DNA from 3 places in the Flavobacterium sp. PL12 genome. Region 3 is predicted to be linked to each of the others. Evidence: riboswitches for the same ligand, from Rfam matches in the RefSeq annotation. Region 3 holds a riboswitch; each other region holds the start of a gene.
The links. A riboswitch is a leader RNA that binds a small molecule or an ion and turns the genes downstream of it on or off. The one in region 3 is predicted to bind S-adenosylmethionine.
Positions count from the first base shown of each region.

Region 1: linked by a shared signal. The riboswitch ahead of RCH19_RS11270 (hypothetical protein) and the one ahead of RCH19_RS06950 (homocysteine S-methyltransferase family protein) in region 3 are both predicted to bind S-adenosylmethionine.
Region 2: linked by a shared signal. The riboswitch ahead of RCH19_RS04610 (Na+/H+ antiporter NhaC family protein) and the one ahead of RCH19_RS06950 (homocysteine S-methyltransferase family protein) in region 3 are both predicted to bind S-adenosylmethionine.

Region 1 covers NZ_JBANDI010000023.1:17,338-24,389, reverse strand. The annotation lists gene RCH19_RS11295 (GH25 family lysozyme) at 1-693, opposite strand, end outside; gene RCH19_RS11290 (N-formylglutamate amidohydrolase) at 715-1,455, opposite strand; gene RCH19_RS11285 (hypothetical protein) at 1,481-1,897, opposite strand; gene RCH19_RS11280 (hypothetical protein) at 1,899-2,294, opposite strand; gene RCH19_RS11275 (hypothetical protein) at 2,300-2,920, opposite strand; gene RCH19_RS11270 (hypothetical protein) at 2,976-3,788, opposite strand; SAM-I-IV-variant riboswitch at 3,848-3,946, opposite strand; gene RCH19_RS11265 (hypothetical protein) at 4,360-4,857, opposite strand; gene RCH19_RS11260 (hypothetical protein) at 4,960-5,871, opposite strand; gene RCH19_RS11255 (DUF3696 domain-containing protein) at 5,875-7,052, opposite strand, start outside.
Region 2 covers NZ_JBANDI010000006.1:76,058-83,109, reverse strand. The annotation lists gene RCH19_RS04620 (hypothetical protein) at 1-171, opposite strand, end outside; gene fabG (3-oxoacyl-[acyl-carrier-protein] reductase) at 233-979, opposite strand; gene RCH19_RS04610 (Na+/H+ antiporter NhaC family protein) at 1,192-2,508, opposite strand; SAM-I-IV-variant riboswitch at 2,565-2,662, opposite strand; gene RCH19_RS04605 (hypothetical protein) at 2,797-3,219, opposite strand; gene sucD (succinate--CoA ligase subunit alpha) at 3,430-4,302, opposite strand; gene RCH19_RS04595 (nuclear transport factor 2 family protein) at 4,399-4,761, opposite strand; gene RCH19_RS04590 (UDP-3-O-(3-hydroxymyristoyl)glucosamine N-acyltransferase) at 4,763-5,692, opposite strand; gene efp (elongation factor P) at 5,784-6,350, opposite strand; gene lpxA (acyl-ACP--UDP-N-acetylglucosamine O-acyltransferase) at 6,490-7,052, opposite strand, start outside.
Region 3 covers NZ_JBANDI010000011.1:62,455-69,506, forward strand. The annotation lists gene cobA (uroporphyrinogen-III C-methyltransferase) at 1-43, shown strand, start outside; gene RCH19_RS06940 (bifunctional precorrin-2 dehydrogenase/sirohydrochlorin ferrochelatase) at 43-687, shown strand; gene RCH19_RS06945 (NAD(P)/FAD-dependent oxidoreductase) at 788-1,840, shown strand; SAM riboswitch class I at 1,933-2,053, shown strand; gene RCH19_RS06950 (homocysteine S-methyltransferase family protein) at 2,326-3,327, shown strand; gene RCH19_RS06955 (hypothetical protein) at 3,432-3,932, shown strand; gene metH (methionine synthase) at 4,415-7,052, shown strand, end outside.

The sequences.
Region 1 (7,052 bases), on a different contig from region 3:
AGTTTGTTTGTATTTATCAGTATTTTGCCAAAAAACAAAGTTTTTATTAGGCTTAGATCTAAAATCGCTCAACCAAAGATGGATTTCGCTCCCGTATTTGGCTTTTAAAAACCGATTATAATAGGCGACCTCACAATATACAATTGGTTTTATTCCAATTTCCTGTTCAATTGTGCCTATAAATGCTGCTATGTTTTCTTTTATCCAAGCATCTGAATGCATCTTTTTACTAAATTCAACATCTAAAACCGGTAGAATATCTCCTTTTTGGAGCATTAGGTGTTTTAGAAAATGATGGGCTTGTTTTTTTCCAGATGATTGGTAACTAAAGAAGTGATACCCTCCAACTAAAATCCCTTTATTCTTAGCTTCTTTGTGGTGTTTCTCATATTTAGTATCAGTATGCGAACTACCTTCTGTAGTCTTAAAGATTATGAAGTGAGGTGGATTTTCTAGTACTTTATCCCAATTAATATGTTGTTGATGATGCGATAAGTCTAAACCAAAAATATGTTCTTCTTCATTTTTTGGAATTCTATCAATCAAAGGGTCCGATACTATTTGATTGCGATAAATTCCTCTTTCGGTTAGATAATTTTTTGCAGTGAGTATCCCTTTTCGGTATTTATAGCTAGCAATTGCGGATATTGTGAGTAGTACCGTGATTGCAAAAAGTAAAAAATAGTTTTTCAAAGTTTTAATTGATTTAAAAAATTATAAATTTCGAATTCCTTCTAAAAAACCCTGAACTACTTCTTTAGTTTTTTGATAATTTTCTGATTTTTCATTGGTAGGTTCCTTTAGGTACAATCTTCGGTTTACTTCTAGCATTATTGCCTGTACATTTTTGTTTTTCTGATAGTGCTCCATTGGCACTAATGCCCCACTGTACGGTGTATCAATCCCTAACGAATAGCCTAAATCTTCAAAATAAGCTTTTGAAAAATCAATTAAGTTTTGTGGTGTATGGTAAGCATCTGTCCCAATGTTATAATCAGGAGTATCTTTGACTTGCACTAGGCTTCTTTTTAATGGGGTAGAAGGGAACGAATGGCAATCAATTACAATTCCCTTACCTGATTGGTTTAAGGCTTTTAGCAATGCTTCATTTAGCTGTTGATGATGTGGTTTATAAAAGTTTTCTATTACAAAGTTCCTTAGCTCTTGCGTTACTTTTCGCAAAAGATCTCCGTTGTCTAAAGTTTCATATAAAACTCCCATGCCATATTTAGCCATAACTTCATGCGTGTCGTCAACAAAACGTTCTGCGTCACAAAAGAGTCGAGAGAAAGTAGCGATGACACTAATATCTATGGTGTTACTAAATAAATCATCTGTATGCCAATCTGTTAATTTACCAATTTCTTCATCTAAAACTATTTTGCTTATGATAAAACCCTCGTACGAAGGAATTATAATTGAGGAGTGCGGAATGTGTAATATTAATTTTTGCATTTTTTTTTGACTTTATTTACAGTAGTTATATTTTATTGTCTTTCCATAGTTTACTGTATTTCCTGAGTCCTATAAACTGTTTTTTTACTTTTCCTGGCATTGCCTCATAATCATAATCGTACAAATAATATTCTAGATGGTCTAGATGGATGGTTAAGAGAAATATTCTTTTACTAACTAGATCAGATTTTTTACTTATTTTACGAATTAAATAATCCTCTTGTCGCCGAATTTCTAACAGTTCATATAATTGGCTAATGGTTTTATCCTGTAAGTCTATATCTAATAATTTGAATTCTTTAGCGATAGTATTGCGTTCACTGGTCAAACTAATTGGGTCATTGTTTTCATTCACGTATAATGTTACAAAATTCATTCTTTTATGATAAAGTAAAAATTCTTCTAAAAACGAAAGTTTATGAGTTGGGAAGAGGTCATTCATTTTAAATATTTATTTTAGGATCTATTTCGTTTGATTTTTCCAGGCAAATAGTCTCGTCTTGAAACACTATTACTGTGCGATTTTGATCAAGGTCTTCCATCAACAGTTCTATTAGATGAATAATTGCTTTTTTAAGAAGTGGCTCAGCTACTGGAAATTTAGGATACTGAATAAACTCTAAGGTAACCGATGGCTCTTCTTGTCCCAGAAAAACAATTTCACATAGTGCAAGTTTTACGCTCAGCACTACATCAAATTCTTTTTTAATTTGTTGCTGTCTGTTATATAGCTTCTTTTTAAAGTCACTTATTAAAATAATTTCATCCGAATAGCCTTTATACAAACCAATGGTGGCTTGAGCGGTAAAGGTCTTTGAAACACTACTTTTTATATTCATTCTTTTTAGTTAAATTTACAATCTCCATAAACTTTCTCATTATACCATAAAGCATCTCGATGCAACTTATAATACATGTCTAAACCACTAACTGTATAATGTACATAGGTATCATCTAATTTAATAACTCGAGGATTGAGGTTGAATTTTTCAGGTTCATTATAACAAAGGTTCTTAAATAATCTGAAATTAGTTTCTTTTTCAAATTCAGTTAAATCTGGATCACTGTACCAAATATAATTCCCTTTTTCAATAATCATTCCTTTTAACCAATTGGTATTGTCACAATCTGGATGTTCAATATTTACGTTGTAAGAATTCGTATTTCGAACGCCTTCAATTTGTCTTTCATCAATAAAGGCAAAATCATCATTCAATTTCATGCCAAAAGGAATTAGCACGTCAGCAGCAAAAGCTTCTAATCGAAATGCAGGCATACACATTTCGGCTGCAATTAATAGCACACCATTTGTTTGTCCGCCATAATTATATGTGGTTACAAAATTCTCTATGGATTGAAAGCATTTTACAATACTTGAAACTTTAATCACTAATGTCGAAAAAACTGGTTTTAAAAAATCGGAATCGGTATACGTCAGCATATTTATGTGTACTTTATAATTCATAATCCGTCCTGTCCTTCTTGAAAAGAATGACAATGAGGATCGTAGAAATGACTATTTATTTAATAAAATGTTGGGTAGATTGTGCGATAATATGACCATTTAAATCTAGCAAAACTCCACCATAGGGGATACTATTCATAAATCTTGATTTATTATTCTCTTTCGGTAAGTAATGAGCTGAATCTGAACTTAGAATCAAGGCTAAATCCTTGGGTTGATTTGAATCAATACTGATTTTTTCATAAACCTTTTCAAAATGATAGAGTAGTAGCGACTCTTTTTGAGTTTTATCTTCTAATATTTCACTAGCAATTGATAATACGCTTCCGGGTAAGTGGCTTGCTGAAGCTTCATCTTCAACTAAGTGAATAGGAATTTGTGTGTAACAAGGCGATTTAGGATGTTTTAAAATAAAATAAGGGAATTTACCGTAATACCCAGAAATCCTATTAATAGTGTAAGCAAGGTCATCATCAAGTAGTAAAGTTTTACAGTTGAAGTTTTGTAAATCTCGCCTAGTTTTTTCATCTTTTTTCGTATTCCAGATGAGTATAAAACGGGCTTGGGTCTCTACTTTGAAAGTACCACTTCCTTCATGTAGACTAAATGTTTTTCCTGTGAATTGTTTTTCACTATCAAATAACAAAATCTCGTCAGGAGTTACTCCGGTAAAATCAAGTTGTGTTGTGAGAGCGCTGTGGCTGATTTCGATTCCTAATGGAGTGAATTTGTCCTCAATCATTGGAGACACAACTAAATTGCGATTTTCGCAACTATGCCATTGTGTTTTTAAGCCTACATAATGATCAATATCGCTACCTGATTGGTGCTTTAGGATTTCTTTTAACTGAATACTTTTAGTATACATAACATAACAATTTTAAATTATAGTTTTTGCTATGTCGTAAAATGCGATAAAGAATTGTGGTTTCTCAATACATTTGAACGACTGTCCCGCATTCTAAGCCACCGTGTCTTGAGTTGATCGGTTGGCATTACACAAATGTGTAATTCTTGATGCTTTGACAAATATTATAAAAAAAAATCGAGATATGCAAGTTATACCTTGTTGTAACATATTACAGTTTTACATTTTATATTTTGGATAGAGTAAACAATGAAAAAATATGAACTGTCAATAATCACTACTATAAAATTCATTCACAGAACTACAATATCAAATTTTATATGTAATTTTCTTTGTCTGTAGTTAAAATTCTTAAAAATAACTTGATGATTTTAAACTGATAAATGTTAAATATTGTAGATCAATAAGGAGTATAAAAATCTAATATTTTAAAATTATTGTAAACTGTTTAGCGCTGCTTTTTAAAGAATGCTAATTACTCTAATTTTTATTGATTGAAATAGTATCATTATTATAAGAATTATAAATTCTGAGAATAAATTGTAAAGATTACAAAGCGTTTAATGCCTTTCTAAAATGGCATATTAGACTTGTCAATCTCTATCATGATATTTTTCTTTAAATTTTTTTCATCGCACTTAAAATTACTACATTCATAAATGTCGTGAACAATTCCCTCTTTGATATCAAAAATTAAATCAAAATAATTATTGGAATTGTTTCCAATAAAAGAGTAACCTTTACAATTGAAGTTACAGCTTTGAGAGTTACACGAACCACTATGTCTAGTTAGATAAGTGTCGCCAGCATCAAGAAGTTCATTAAAAGCATCATCAAGTTTGCCGATGAAATCTCCCTTTGTGAAATGTTGATAAGTGAAACTTACATCCAAAATTGAGTTTATCATACTTATGTCTAGCTTCTCAAAAAAGTGTAATACAGTATTTGCTTGCGTATTTAAAGGAGTTTTTTCCTGTGTTGTTATAATATATTTTTTATTCTCTGTGAAAAAAGTAACATCACCGATGGATGAGAGTTGCTTTAGCAATTTAATTTTAACTTGATCCATGGGTTTTAAGTATTTTGAACTGTTGTTTTATTTAATCTTCACTAAAAATTAAAATCTAGTTAATAATTACTACTATTCTATTCAACTACGAAAAGAAAGTCTTTAATTTGGATAATATGCGTTTATTTTCTTTTCTTCTACTAAACATTGAAAATGTTGACTCGTTTTTCTCAAGTGATTACGCAACCTATTATAGGTGTATTTTTCAAAAATAGTTTCAATGATTATTTGTGAGTTGGAACTAATTCGAGGATTAAAATTAAAACCAATAGCGCAATCAATAATATAATGGTTGGAATACAACAGTCTGTCGTGCGATTTTAATTCATCGACATTGTTCTGTATAATTCTAATTTCTGAAGTTGAATATTTTTGTTGTAAAAAATTATATACATCAACTTTATTAAAATTTACCTTGTTTAGAAAATCAGTATAAAAGTGTTTTAGCGTTTTTTTATTCTTTGAAATTGCTTTTATCAAAGGATAAACACTATTCTCATAAAATTCAGGTTTATCAAGTAAATAGGAATCGTTTACTATGATTTTGTTTAATGGAATTAATTTTCGAATGTTTTCCATGGTGTTTTCCCATCCCGCAAATTTCTCGCTCAAATCAATCTTAAAATGACATATTCTAACAATATTTTCTATTTTGTCCTTATAGTTACTTATTGAAAAACAAAGTGCGCCTTTGCGTTCCGCCTCGCCGAACCAATCCTCATCCTTTTGTGTAAAAATTAAAGTTTGATCACATTTTGACCTTTCAAAAAAATGTTCTTTAATTGATTTTATAGCAATAGGACTGCTGTAAATACTGCGAGCATGGAAAAATGGATTTTCATTTTTAAGAGTTTCCATTTTTTCTATGGATTCAATTTCACAATCAATGAACCATTCTACTTCTGCATACTCTTTTAGAATCGTAGCTACAATTTTCTGTGAAGCCGAAAGCATATTTTCATTATATCTGCCATGAAAGTCATCTAAAAACTCCTTTTCGATATACAACTCCATATCTTAATTATTTTGTTCTTGATTCAATTTCATCAAGTCAAATTGCAAACGAGTAGTTTCATCATAAAAACCAGGTCCAAAAGTATCACTTAGGTTTCCATTAGCTCTAATTTCAATAGGCTTGACTTTAGGTTCCGTTGCTGTGACATATTTATCAGCATTGAAATAATAAATAATCGATTTATCGGTTCCAACTTTCTTACTGGCAGTTAAAAATTGTAATTTGCGTATGAGATATTCACTATGGGTTTCTATAATAAAATTAATGTATGGGTAATATTCAATAGTTACTACAAACATATCTGCTAATTTAGACTGTAAACTAGGGTGCAAATTGGCTTCCGGCTCTTCGATTATTAGTATTATATTTTCTTTATATTCTCTAAAACTATACATATTATTTTGATGCTCTCCTGGATTAAAAACACCATCTGTTTTATTAATAGATGCTGTAAGGGTTGCTATTTTTAAAATTATTGGAATCAGTTGTGAATAGCCAAATCCAAGATCAGACAATGCAACTTTTTTGTCATTAATTGTTAAGTACACAACAGATATAACATTCTCAAATCGCTCAACCGTAAGCTTTCCCGGAATTTCTAAAACAGTAAATATCTTTTCGAGATAAACTCTGTTTTTATCCGATTTATTGAAGAAGTCTAATACAATTTTGTCAATATCATTTTCGGACTTATTGTTAAGGATTCGTTTCTGACTTCCTCTGTTTGCAGAAATATACTCTATAGTATTAAAATCCTCATCTAAACCTTGCAATAAATTAGCAAACTGCTGAAAGAAAGTTTTTTGGTAATTTGTCGTTCGATTATCTGACTTATTCCATAATAAATTATCAGATGTGTAAGATGGCTCAAATAATTTTTCAGTCATTAATAACCTACCTAATCTTGTTTCTCTTATTTCAATATCTTTTTCATTTAACACCTCTGAAAAATTAGATTTTATTTGATATTTAACTTTTTCATTTGCATAGAGCAAACAATCATTTAAGTTATTAATTATATCGATTGAAGAAGAATAGCCCTCTATTTTAGAAAATTCTGATTTTTGAAGTTCGATAATTTTCTCTTTATAATATTCAGTAGCTTTTTCACCTTTTATAAAAACGTCATATAACAAATAATCCTTTTCTAATTTTCTAATTTCGTGTTTCAATACAATCT
Region 2 (7,052 bases), on a different contig from region 3:
TATTGGATTTATAAGTAATATTAAAATCGAAAAAATAGTTAGAAAACGTAAAAAAGCCAAAAACAAATTTACTTTAGATTTGTTTTTGACTTTAAAAATATATTGAAAATAGGACAAACTCCCCGCTATTAATAATGAAAGAAGTAGTAATAGCAGCGTCGTTGTTGTCATATTCCAGCGGTAATTAGAATTCAGGTTTTAAATATTTATCTAAAAACTGATTACTCTAGTATTAAGTAAGCATTCCTCCACATACGTTCATCACTTGTCCTGTCACATATCCGCTCATATCTGAAGCGAAGAACAGACAAGCGTTAGCTACATCTTCAGTAGTTCCGCCACGTTTTAATGGAATACCATCTCTCCATCCTTTTACAACGTCCTCATTTAATTTTGCTGTCATTTCGGTTTCTATAAACCCAGGAGCAATAACATTACAACGAATATTACGAGAACCTAATTCTAAAGCGACTGACTTAGAAAAGCCGATAACTCCAGCCTTAGAAGCTGCATAATTCGTTTGACCTGCATTTCCTTTTACTCCTACTACTGAACTCATATTAATAATCGAACCAGCACGTTTCTTCAAGAAGGTCTTTTGAATGGCTTTTGTCATATTAAATACTGATTTTAAATTCACATCAATTACTTTGTCAAAATCTTCTTCAGACATTCGCATTAGTAAGTTATCTTTAGTGATTCCAGCATTGTTTATCAAAATATCAACTGTTCCAAATTCTGCTAAAACAGCCTCTACAAAAGTTTGTGCTTGATTGAAATCAGCAGCATCAGATTGATATCCTTTTGCCTTGATTCCAAGAGCATTTAGTTCGTTTTCTAAGGCTAAAGCTGATTCGACAGAAGAACTGTATGTAAACGCTACATTTGCTCCATGCTTAGCAAAAACTTCTGCAATTCCTTTTCCTATTCCGCGACTTGCGCCAGTAATTATAGCTACTTTTCCTTCTAGTAATTTCATATTCTAAAACTTAGTTTAATTTTTATTTGGAGCTTTTCCTGCTATTCGCTACAATCTTTTATTTATGTCATTGCTTCGTTCCGCGCAATCAACAAAAATAAAAGGATTTTCACTTCTATCAGGGCTATTTTATATCTGCCAAATATATAATATTTACTTTTTTAAAAAAAATTGAAATCCATATACATTAATGTAAATGCCTTGTTTTAATTTTAAATCAGTCGATTAATCCATTTATCCCAGAAATTAACATAAATAGCAAACAATGTAAAAATAAGTAACAGTAAATGATACCAAGCATTAGAAATCAAATCGAAAAAATTTAACTGACCATTAGCAAAACTTAATATTAATAAAACTTGAGCACCATAAGGTAAAATTCCTTGTATTACGCAAGAGAATATATCTAAAATTGTAGCAGTTTTTCTCGCATCAAGTTGATATTCATCGTTAATTTCTTTCGCTATTGTTCCTGTGATTACAATGGATACCGTGTTGTTAGCAATTGCAAGATTAGTGAGACCAACTAAAGTTCCAATTCCCATTTGCGCTGATTTTTTACTTTTAATTCGTTTTTTGACTTGGAATAAAACATAATCAATTCCGCCTGCTTTTTCCACCATTGCAGCTAATCCGCCAGAAAGCATAGATAACAAGAATATCTCCGTCATACTTGTAAATCCTTCATATATCTTTTGAGCAAAAACCATAAGCGTTAAGTCACCACTAAAATATCCGATCAGTCCAGCAAATAAAGTTCCTATAATCAAAGTAGAAAAAACGTTTACTCCAATGACTGCAAGAACAATGACTAATACGTAAGGTAAAATTGTAAGCCAATTAAAGTCATTTACGGGAATGGTAACCGGAACAATCTCAGAGTTTAATCCTAAGTAAAAAAACAATGCAATCGTTACAATAGCTGCGGGTAGAGCTATAAATAAATTGATTTTGAATTTATCTTTCAGTTTACAGCCTAATGATTGAGTTGCGGCAATTGTTGTATCTGAAATCATTGAAAGATTGTCTCCTAACATAGAACCTCCTAGCAATGCACCAGAAATTAGTGGTAAAGATGCACCGCTTGTCGTCGCTAAAGTAACAGCAATGGGACCAATAGCAACTATAGCACCTACAGAAGTACCTGTCGCTGTAGAAAGAAAGGCTGCTATTAGAAAAATTCCTAGCGGGAAATAAGCAACATCAATATTATTAATACCTAGACTTACAACTGCATCAACTCCGCCGGTAGCTTTACTTACCACAGCAAAAGCTCCAGCCAAAAGATAAATAAGACACATAGTCATAATTTTGCTTTCTCCGCAACCAGCAATTAATGTATTTACTTTTTCTTGCGTTGAATTTTTAAATAGTAGGAATGCTGCTATTATACCTACTAATACAGCAACCGGTGAAGGAAGAGCATAGAAATCATTCAGAAAAATGCCAACTCCTAGAAAAGTAGCGATAAAAATAAATAAAGGAATTAGTGCGAATGGGTTACCATTATTTTTTGCATTTTGGATCATAATCAATTTTTGAATTAAAATTGTTACGACGATAAACTAAAAAGCTAAATGGGAATAAAAACAACATTTTTTCCAAAGGATTTGGCTTATCGTTTTAGCACCTTGCTCGTTGTTGCAGGTTGCTATCTCATAATTGAGATTCGTGATAACGGTTGCAAAAGTAGTTCATATTTCATTATAAAAACAAACAAAAATTAGCATTTATTATTATTATTATTATTATAAAACAAAAAAGACCTTACCGAAGTAAAGTCTTTAAGAGATAATAGTATATTTATTGGTTATAACTTAAAAAGCTACATTCCATTTTGGCAATCTTCCATTTTCATCTAAGAAATTTTGTAATACTTGACCTTCCACTGCAGTTGGTATTGCTTTACTTTTATCATTAAAAGTTTCGTACCAAACCACTTCTAAAGTAGTAATATCTTCTATTTTCATTTGCGCTGGCCAAGAATATTTTCTTCCTGTTTTTGCAAATTGGTGTCCTTCAACAATTTTGTCATTTAAACCACCATTTTTAATTTTCAAAGTTCCGTCATTTTGAACGGTTCCAGTAGAACCTACCATAATTAGCTCTTTCTCTTCTCCAACAGCATAAACTAGAAATACGCCAGAACCTTCTGATGCATTGCAAACTTCTGCTAAACTATCTTCTGCTGTAAATGAAAACTGATTGGTAACTTTGAATTTTTTTAATTCCTTGTACATATATTATATTTTTATTTGAATTGGCTTCCTCAAATAGAGCTCTAAAAATCTTGAGCAGTATCTAAACCATTCGTTTACGTTTGTTATTTATTAAAAAAACTATAAATCATCTATTTTTAATAAAGTGCAAAGGTATTCTTTAATTCCATTTTATAATAAAAAAGCCTCACAAAATGCGAGGCTTTTAAAATATTTGTATTTAGAAAAAGATTATCCTAAAACTTCTTTTACTTTTTTACCAATCTCAGCTGGAGAATCCACTACGTGAATACCGCATTCTCTCATGATTTGTTTTTTAGCTTCCGCAGTATCGTCAGATCCACCAACAATCGCACCGGCGTGTCCCATTGTACGTCCTGCTGGAGCAGTAACTCCTGCAATGAAACCGACAACTGGTTTACGATTACCATCAGCTTTAATCCAATGAGCAGCATCAGCTTCTAATTGTCCACCAATTTCACCTATCATTACGATACATTCTGTTTCTGGGTCATTCATTAACAACTCTACTGCTTCTTTTGTAGTAGTTCCAATAATTGGATCTCCACCAATTCCGATAGCAGTTGTGATTCCTAAACCTTGTTTTACAACTTGGTCAGCAGCTTCATAAGTTAAAGTTCCTGATTTAGAAACAATACCTATAGTTCCTTTTTTGAATACGAAACCTGGCATAATACCAACTTTAGCTTCACCAGGAGTAATAATTCCAGGACAATTAGGACCTATTAATCTTGCATTTCTTTCTTTAACATAACTGTTTGCTTTAATCATGTCAGCAACAGGAATTCCTTCTGTAATTGCAATAATTACTTTAATACCTGCATCTGCAGCTTCCATAATTGCATCAGCAGCAAATGCTGGCGGTACAAAAATGATAGTTGTGTCAGCTCCTGCTTGTTCAACAGCATCTTTTACAGTATTGAAAACAGGTCTGTCTAAGTGAGTTGTTCCACCTTTTCCAGGAGTTACACCACCGACAACGTTAGTTCCGTACTCAATCATTTGAGAAGCATGGAAAGTTCCTTCACTTCCTGTAAAACCTTGAACAATTATTTTGGAATCTTTATTAACTAAAACACTCATGATATATTATTTTATGTAGTTTTTAAAATTGTTATGCAAAAGTATAAAATTGTAAGCAGTAAATGGGTATCGCCTATTCAGTATTTTAGTACTTAATTATGATAATTGACTCATTTGATATCCTCGATACAATTTATTGTCTTTTATTTCCCAAATAACAATAAAATGCGCCAATAGCATTTCTTCTCTTGGGTTTTCAATCGTTTTCACAAAATGAGAATATCGTACAGAAACTATATCCTGTTCTGCAATAATGTGACTAATTCTAACTTTCGAACGAACATAAGCTTTACTTAATTCGCCTGAAAGATTTAGTAGTGCATCGTAGTTTAATTCAACAAATCCTTTGCTGCTATTCCACTCCACGATAATATCGGGATGTACAAAATCTTTTAAAACTTCACTATCAATTAAAGCATCAGACTTATAAAATTTCTTAACAATTTCTTTAGCAGACATATTATTTTATTTTATTTAAAATTTCAGGAATCTTTTTGATATTGGCTAACTGCTTCAATTTTTCTCTTGATTCTTCTATAGGTGTTCCAAAATAAGATTTACCACCTTCAACAGATTTTGTAACTCCAGTTTGACCCAGTATTACAGCCTTAGCACCAATTGTAATTCCGCTTGTGGTTCCTACTTGGCCCCAAATAGTTACTTCATCTTCGATGATAACGCAACCAGCAATTCCCGTTTGCGAAGCAATTAGACATTTTTTTCCAATAACTGTATCATGACCTACATGCACTTGGTTATCAATCTTTGTTCCTTCGCCAATTGTTGTATCACCAGTAACACCTTTATCAATTGTGCAAAGTGCACCTATTCCAACATTATCTTTTATTACAACTCTACCTCCAGATAATAATTGATCAAATCCTGCGTCTCGCTTTTTATAATAGAAAGCATCTGCACCAAGTACTGTACCCGCATGAATCATCACATTATCACCAATTACCGTATGATCGTAAATTGAAACATTAGAGTGAATTAAGCAATTTTTTCCAATTATAACGTGATTTCCAATAAATGTATTTGGTTGAATTACAGTTCCTTCTCCTATTTTAGCTGAAGTAGAGATAGAGGTATTCGAAAATTGAAAAGGCTTAAAGTAATTCGTCAATTTGTTGAAATCTCTAAAAGGATCATCTGAAATTAGCAGTGCTTTTCCAGCTGGACATTCAACGTTCTTATTTATTAAAATAATAGTTGCCACAGAATTTAATGCTTTATCGTAATATTTTGGATGATCAACAAATACGATATCACCTGATTCAACAACGTGGATTTCATTCATTCCCATCACTGAAAAGTCCTTATCGCCAACGAATTCGCAACCAATAATAGTTGCAATTACTTCTAAAGAATAAACCTTGGGGAATTTCATATGTATAATTAGAAAAATTGTCAATTAGAAAATGAGTCAATTGAAACAGAAGTCAACTAATTGACTCATTGAAAAATTATCTTAATTAGGATTACTCTTTTACGCGTTCCATGTAATTTCCAGAAGTAGTGTCAATTTTGATTTTGTCACCTTCATTGATAAATAACGGTACATTTACTGTTGCACCAGTCTCAACTGTCGCTGATTTTGTAGCATTTGTAGCAGTATTTCCTTTAATTCCTGGCTCTGCATACGTTATTTCTAGCACTACAGATGATGGCATATCTACTGAAAGAGGTAAATCAGTTTCAGTATTAATACTTACCATTACATTTTCTCCTTCTTTTAATAAATCAGGTGAATCTAAGATATTCTTATTCATAGAAATTTGCTCATACGTTTCTACATTCATAAAGTGAAACAAATCACCTTCGGGATATAAATATTGAAATTTATGATTTTCTACTCGTACTTCCTCGATTTTGTGACCTGCAGAAAATGTATTGTCTAAAACTCTTCCAGTTGTTAAACTTCTTAATTTAGTTCTAACAAAAGCAGGACCTTTACCTGGTTTAACGTGAAGAAATTCTATGATTTTATAGATGTCATTATTAAACTTAATGCACAACCCGTTTTTAATATCTGATGTAGATGCCATTTATGTATTTTTTTATTCCTTCAGCAACATTTCTCAATAAGAAGAAAAGCTGAAACTGGAAATTTGTTATTTATTATTTTTATCTTTTTGTGTTTTTTTATTCTAGTTTAAATTCGCTCTCGCTAATGAAAGCATTGAATTAGTAATTTCCAGAATATCCTTTCATTACACCACGAGAGGAATTTCTAATGAAATCAATTATCTCATCTCTTTCGGGAGTTGCTTCCATTTCAGCTTCAATAATTCCTAAAGCTTGAGTTGTGTTGTAATTTTTTTGATAAAGAATTCTATAGATACCTTGAATTTCTCTGATTTTTTCAGAAGTAAATCCGCGTCTTCTCAATCCAACTGAATTAATACCAACATACGACAAAGGTTCTTTTGCAGCCTTAGTGTATGGAGGAACATCTTTTCTTAAAAGAGAACCACCAGAAATCATTGCGTGATCTCCAATACTTATAAACTGATGGACTGCTGATAATCCGCCAATTATCGCATGATTTCCTACTGTAACGTGTCCGCCAAGTAAAACTCCATTTACAATAATTACATTATGACCAATGTGACAATCATGTGCGATGTGAGCCGTTGCCATAATCAAGCAATTGTCTCCAATCGTAGTTTGACCTGATGCAATAGTTCCTCTATTAATGGTTACACATTCTCTTATAGTACAATTGTCGCCAATTATCGCTAGAGAAT
Region 3 (7,052 bases):
AGGCTTTTACGAAGAATTTGTCTCTTCTAAAATACGATTGTAATGAAACAAGAAGAATCATTTTCCAAAATTCACGACTCGGCTCCCCTCTCCTTCGGAGAGGGGTTAGGGGAGAGGAATGAATTGTATCCCATTTTTTTAAAAGTGCATCAGCTAAATGTACTTATTGTTGGCGGCGGAAATGTAGGATTAGAAAAATTATCTTTTTTATTAAAATCTAGCCCGAAAGCTATCGTTGAAGTTGTAGCTCCGCGATTTTTACCAGAATTAGTCGATTTAGTACATCAACATGATTCGGTAAAACTGACAATGAAAAAATTCAGGAAAAGAATGCTTAAAAAAAGGCATTTGGTTATTGCTTGCACGGATGATTTAGAAGTCAATAAGAAGATCTACAACTTATCAAGAGAAAGATATTTGCTGTGCAATATCGCTGATACGCCTCAATTGTGTGATTATTATCTGGGCGGAATTGTCACTAAAGGCAACGTAAAAATTGCTATATCAACTAATGGTAAATCTCCGACAACAGCTAAAAGGCTGCGACAATTTTTTGAAGAAGTAATCCCAGATGATATTAATAAAATGGTAGAAAACTTAAATGAATATCGGAAAACATTGAAAGGAAACTTTGAAGAAAAAGTTGAAAAAATGAATAAGATTACTGAAACGTTAAAAAATATATAAAAAGTTCCTGTAGATTTAAAGGAATGATAAAAATCATAAAAAGGAGAAGCAAATATTCGTTTCTTTGTAAACTCAAAAAATGACTATAAATAGTAATGTAATGATTAAAACTGATATTCTTATAATAGGAGCTGGTCCAACAGGTTTATTTGCTGTTTTTGAAGCCGGTTTGTTAAAGTTAAAATGCCACATACTAGATGCGTTGCCACAAGCAGGAGGGCAACTTTCAGAATTATACCCTAAAAAACCAATATACGATATTCCAGGATTTCCAGAAGTTTTAGCTGGGGATTTAGTTGATAACTTAATGGAACAAATTAAGCAGTTTGAACCTGGATTTACGTTAGGAGAACGAGCAGAAACAATAGAAAAGCAAGATGATGGAACTTTTATAGTTACATCTAATAAAGGAACACAATTTCACGCTCCAGTAATTGCGATTGCAGGTGGTTTAGGAAGTTTTGAACCAAGAAAACCACTTATTGATGGGATTAATTTCTATGAAGATAAAGGAATTAAATATTTTATAAAAGATCCAGAGGAATTTAGAGATAAGAAAGTTGTTATCGCTGGAGGTGGAGATTCTGCTTTAGATTGGAGTATTTTCCTGTCTAATATTGCTTCAGAAGTAACGTTAGTTCATCGAAGAAACGAATTCAGAGGTGCTCTAGATTCTGTTGAAAAAGTACAAGAATTAAAAGATGCTGGAAAAATAAGATTAATCACACCGGCAGAGGTTATCGGTATAAATGGCGCCGAACATATCGAATCGGTTGTTTTAGATGAAAACGGAGCACAAAGAACAATTGCTACAGATTTCTTTATTCCACTTTTTGGTCTTACACCTAAATTAGGTCCTATTGGAGATTGGGGATTAGAAATTGAAAAGAATGCAATCAAAGTAAATAATGCTTTAGATTATCAAACTAATATTCCGGGTATTTTTGCAATAGGTGACGTAAATATCTATCCAGGAAAATTAAAATTAATACTTTGTGGCTTCCACGAAGCAACTTTAATGTGTCAAGCTGCATACCAGATCATAAATCCAGGTAAGAAATATGTTCTAAAATACACTACGGTTGCTGGAGTAGACGGCTTTGATGGAACTCGTAAAGAAGCTCCAAAAGCAGTGGTTAAAGCAATAGTTTAACAATTTCCCATAAAATAGTTAAAAAATATAGCGTTATTACTTGCAAGTAGTAGCGCTATGTCTTTACTTTGCATTGTTCATATATTTATTGACAGTTATCACGAAAGGCGGAGGGAAAGACCCAATGAAACCTTAGCAACCCTTTATCTTTTAAAGAAGGTGCTACATTCTACTTTATGCTGAATTTATTTCAGTAATTAAGATAGATAACACACGAATACTCACAGCAGTATTTCTCAAAATTTTTCTTGATAACATATCGATATTTAGCCCACTGAATTAATTTCAGTTTTAGGAGCGAATTATTATGCTTTTTTGCTAATAATTTTCCCGCTGTTCACTGTATCTTTTTATACTGAAATAAATTCAGCATAAAAAGGATGCCGTTTCCATCGGGGCTAAGCAGTTTATATATTGAATTTTTGTTAGTATTAATAAAATGTACAGATCTCTATAACAAAGAGGTTTTTAAGAAATAAACGATTATGTCAGATATTCAAAAGGCCATAAAAGAGAGAATTCTTATTCTTGATGGCGCAATGGGAACTATGTTACAACGCTACAATTTCTCCGAAGAAGATTTTCGTGGAGAGCGTTTTAAAGATTTCCCACATTCACTTAAAGGAAATAATGATTTACTATCACTGACCCAACCCAAAGCGATAAAAGAAGTTCATGCTAAATATTTTGATGCAGGAGCAGACATCATAGAAACGAACACTTTTTCGAGTACCACTATTGGAATGGCTGATTATCATCTCCAAGATTTTGTATACGAAATGAATTTTCAATCTGCAAAAATTGCTCGCGAAGTTGCTGATGACTTTACCGCTAGAAATCCAGAGAAACCTCGTTTTGTAGCAGGTTCAGTAGGACCAACAAATAGAACGGCAAGTATGTCGCCAGATGTGAATGATCCAGGGTATAGAGCAGTAACTTTTGATGATTTGCGCAAAGCTTACAAGCAGCAAGTAGAAGCCTTGATGGATGGTGGCTGCGATATATTACTTGTAGAAACTATTTTCGACACCTTGAATGCTAAAGCAGCGCTTTTTGCTATTGAAGAAGTCAAAGACGAACGCAATATTGAAATCCCAATCATGGTTTCAGGAACAATTACCGATGCATCAGGAAGAACACTTTCAGGACAAACGGTTGAAGCATTTTTAGTTTCAGTTTCACACATTCCATTATTAAGTGTAGGTTTCAATTGTGCGCTTGGAGCTGACTTATTGAAACCATACTTGCAAACATTATCTCATAACACATCATTTAATGTTTCGGCGCATCCTAATGCAGGATTGCCAAATGCTTTTGGAGAATACGATGAAACACCAGAAGAAATGCAAGCCCAAATCAAAACGTATTTAGACGATAATTTAGTAAATATAATAGGTGGTTGTTGTGGAACAACTCCACAACACATCAAGTTGATTGCAGATATTGCTAAGGATTATAAACCAAGAGTTTCGACTGCGGTGATGTAAAACACTAATAACCTTTGTCAAAGTTTTAAACTTATAAATGGAGAGTTTTGACTGTTATGATGTAAATCTTTTTTTATTTAGAAATGAATTAAAAATTAGAAGCTATGTTAAAAAAAATCAATGCATTATTTGTACTTTTTAGTTTGATGTTTTTTTCAAGTTGTAAGCAAGAAATCAAAATTGATAGCGGTCGAGAATTAATTATTCAAAATATAAATGTTTTGTTAGATTCTGTTGAGCGTTTTGATACAAGTAAAATGCCTACTTCAGAAGAGTTTAAAAACGTTAAAATTGAGCAGATAAAAATAGGGTTAATTGATTCTGTTTTAGTTCAAAATATAAAAGACTACAATTCAAGTTTCATTATTAATAGAAATGATTTAGTTAATTTCAAATCAAATTATAATATAGAGATAGTAAAGGTTAATAATGATGATATCAATTTTTTGTTTGTGAGTTTTTCAAATTTCAAAGTTGACAAGTACAAAGCGACTATCGATGTTAAAAAAATGATTGGAATAGCTATGACCAAGGACAGATATTATTTTACAAAAGAAAATGGACATTGGGTGTTTGTCAGTAAAAAAAATATTGGAATAGGATAAATCATTTGCGAGTGCGAGAGTCTAGCTCGTGTCCACAAGGAGACTAAACGTGCTCAAGAAATAAAAGCATCAAGTGAGTCATTCCGAGGAACGACGGAATCGCATCACGAGAGCAACTAGTAGGATTGCTTCGTTCCTCGCAATGACAGAGAATACCCTGCGAGCGCGAGCGTCATGCTCGTGCCCACAAGGAGAATAAATATTTTCCAAGAAAAAAGCTATAGAGGAGATCATTCTGGCAAGTTGAGAGGAATTACGCAAAGGAATCGCATCATAAGGGCAAAGAAATAGGATTGCTTCGTTCCTCGCAATGACAGAGTACAAAACTGCGTGAGGGATAGTAGCGGCATCCTTTTGTGAAGCGATAGCGAAACAAAAGATATAGCGGATAGCCCGACCCTTTTGGGGCACGCCCAAAATAATAAGATAAAAGATTAAATCTATTTCGTTTTTAAAATGATTTAGAATTAAAAATAAATAAAATGGCAGAAAAAGTAACAAGAAAAAACCTTGTATTAGCAGGATTAGAGCCTTTGATTATAACACCAGAGAGTTTGTTTATCAACGTTGGAGAACGAACAAACGTTACAGGTTCTAGAAAATTTCTTCGGTTAATTAAGGAAGAAAAGTACGAAGAAGCACTAAGTATTGCAAAAGAGCAAGTAGAGGGTGGCGCCCAAATCATCGATATTAATATGGATGAAGGGATGCTCGATGGCGTTTATGCAATGAAAAAATTCCTGAATTTGATTGCTGCTGAACCTGATATTTCCCGTGTACCCATCATGATTGATAGCTCGAAATGGGAGATTATTGAAGCAGGTTTAAAAGTAGTTCAGGGAAAAAGTGTAGTGAATTCTATTTCTTTGAAAGAAGGTGAAGAAGCTTTTATTCAACACGCTAAATTAATCAAACGTTACGGAGCCGCAGTAATTGTAATGGCTTTTGATGAGGTTGGACAAGCTGATAATTACGAGCGAAGAGTCGAAATTTGTCAGCGGTCATATGATATTTTAGTGGATAAGGTTGGTTTTCCAGCACAAGACATAATCTTTGATTTAAATATATTTCCAGTTGCAACAGGAATGGACGAGCATCGCCTTAATGCTTTAGATTTTTTTAGAGGAACAAAATGGGTTCGTGAAAACTTACCTCATGCGCATATTAGTGGTGGAGTAAGCAACGTGTCCTTTTCTTTTAGAGGGAACGATACGGTTCGTGAAGCCATGCATTCTGTGTTTTTGTATCATGCCATTCAAAATGGAATGACAATGGGAATTGTAAATCCTGAAATGCTTTCGATTTACGACGAAATCCCAAAGGATTTATTAGAGCATGTTGAAGATGTTATTTTAAATAGAAGAGATGATGCGACAGAACGCTTATTGGATTTTGCAGAAAATGTAAAAGGCGATGTAAAAGGAAATGAGAAAGCAATTCAAGAATGGCGTTCAGGAACCGTTCAAGAAAGAATTACGCATTCGCTTGTTAAAGGAGTTGACCAGTTTATTGAAGAAGATGTCGAGGAAGCGCGACTATCAGCTAAAAAACCAATTGAAGTTATCGAAATAAACTTGATGACAGGAATGAATGTCGTGGGTGATTTATTTGGATCTGGAAAAATGTTTTTGCCGCAGGTGGTAAAATCGGCTCGTGTAATGAAAAAAGCGGTTGCTTATTTATTGCCATTTATTGAAGCTAGCAAACAAGCGGGCGATAAGCAAGGAAATGGAAAGATCTTAATGGCAACTGTAAAAGGGGACGTTCATGATATTGGTAAAAATATTGTTTCGGTGGTTTTAGCGTGTAATAATTATGAGATCGTAGATTTGGGTGTGATGGTTGCTCCAGATAAGATTATAGCTGCGGCAATAGAACATAACGTTGATATTATTGGTCTTAGTGGATTAATTACTCCGTCGCTTGACGAAATGGTTTATCTAGCTAAAGAATTAGATAAGCGTGATTTCAAAATCCCTATCATGATTGGCGGTGCGACTACTTCGAGAGCGCATACTGCCGTTAAAATTGCCCCACAATACAGACAAACAGTAATTCACGTTAATGATGCTTCAAGAGCTGTTACGGTCGCGGGAAGCCTGCTTAATAATGATCGAAAAATATATATGGCATCGATTCGTGAAGAATATGACGCTTTTAGAGAGACATTTTTAAATAGATCTCGAGATAAAAATTATTTAACTATTGAACAAGCTCGAAAGAATAAATTGAAGTTGGATTGGGAGAACTACACTCCTAAGAAACCGAATTTTATTGGCGTAAAATCAATCGAAGTTGATATAGATGTTTTAGTTCCATATATCGACTGGACGCCATTTTTTAGAACTTGGGAATTGCACGGAAAATATCCAGCTATTCTTACTGATGAGGTAGTTGGTGAGCAAGCAACTGCTGTTTTTGCTGATGCTCAGGAAATGTTAGCGGTTATTTTGAAAGAGAAAAAGCTTGATGCCAAAGGAATTTACGGTATTTTTCCAGCGAACCAAGTCAACGATGATGATATCGAGCTGAGCGACGAAAATGGAAAAGTATTAGATAAATTTTTGACATTACGTCAGCAATCACAAAAAACTAAAGGTGCTCCAAATATTGCATTATCTGATTTTATTGCACCAAAAGACAGTGGTAAAACGGATTACATGGGTGCGTTTTGTGTTGCTACTGGTTTTGGTGTTGATGAATGGGCTGAAGAATTTGTAAAGGATTTAGATGATTATAATGCGATAATGGTCAAAGCATTAGCGGATCGTTTAGCGGAAGCTTTCGCAGAATACCTTCACGAAAAAGTACGTAAGGAAATTTGGGGTTACTCAGCTGATGAAGCTTTAAGTACGGAAGATATGATTGCAGAAACCTATAAAGGAATTCGTCCAGCACCAGGTTATCCAGCTTGTCCAGACCATTTAGAAAAGCCAACAATTTTTAAACTACTTAATGTAGAAGAAGAAATTGGAGTTGTTTTAACCGAAAGTATGGCGATGTGGCCTGCTTCTGCTGTTTCAGGATATTATTTTGCCAACCCAGAAAGCAAATATTTCGGACTAGGTAAGATAAAAGATGATCAAGTTATTGATTACGCTAAGCGAAGAAGTATTCCAA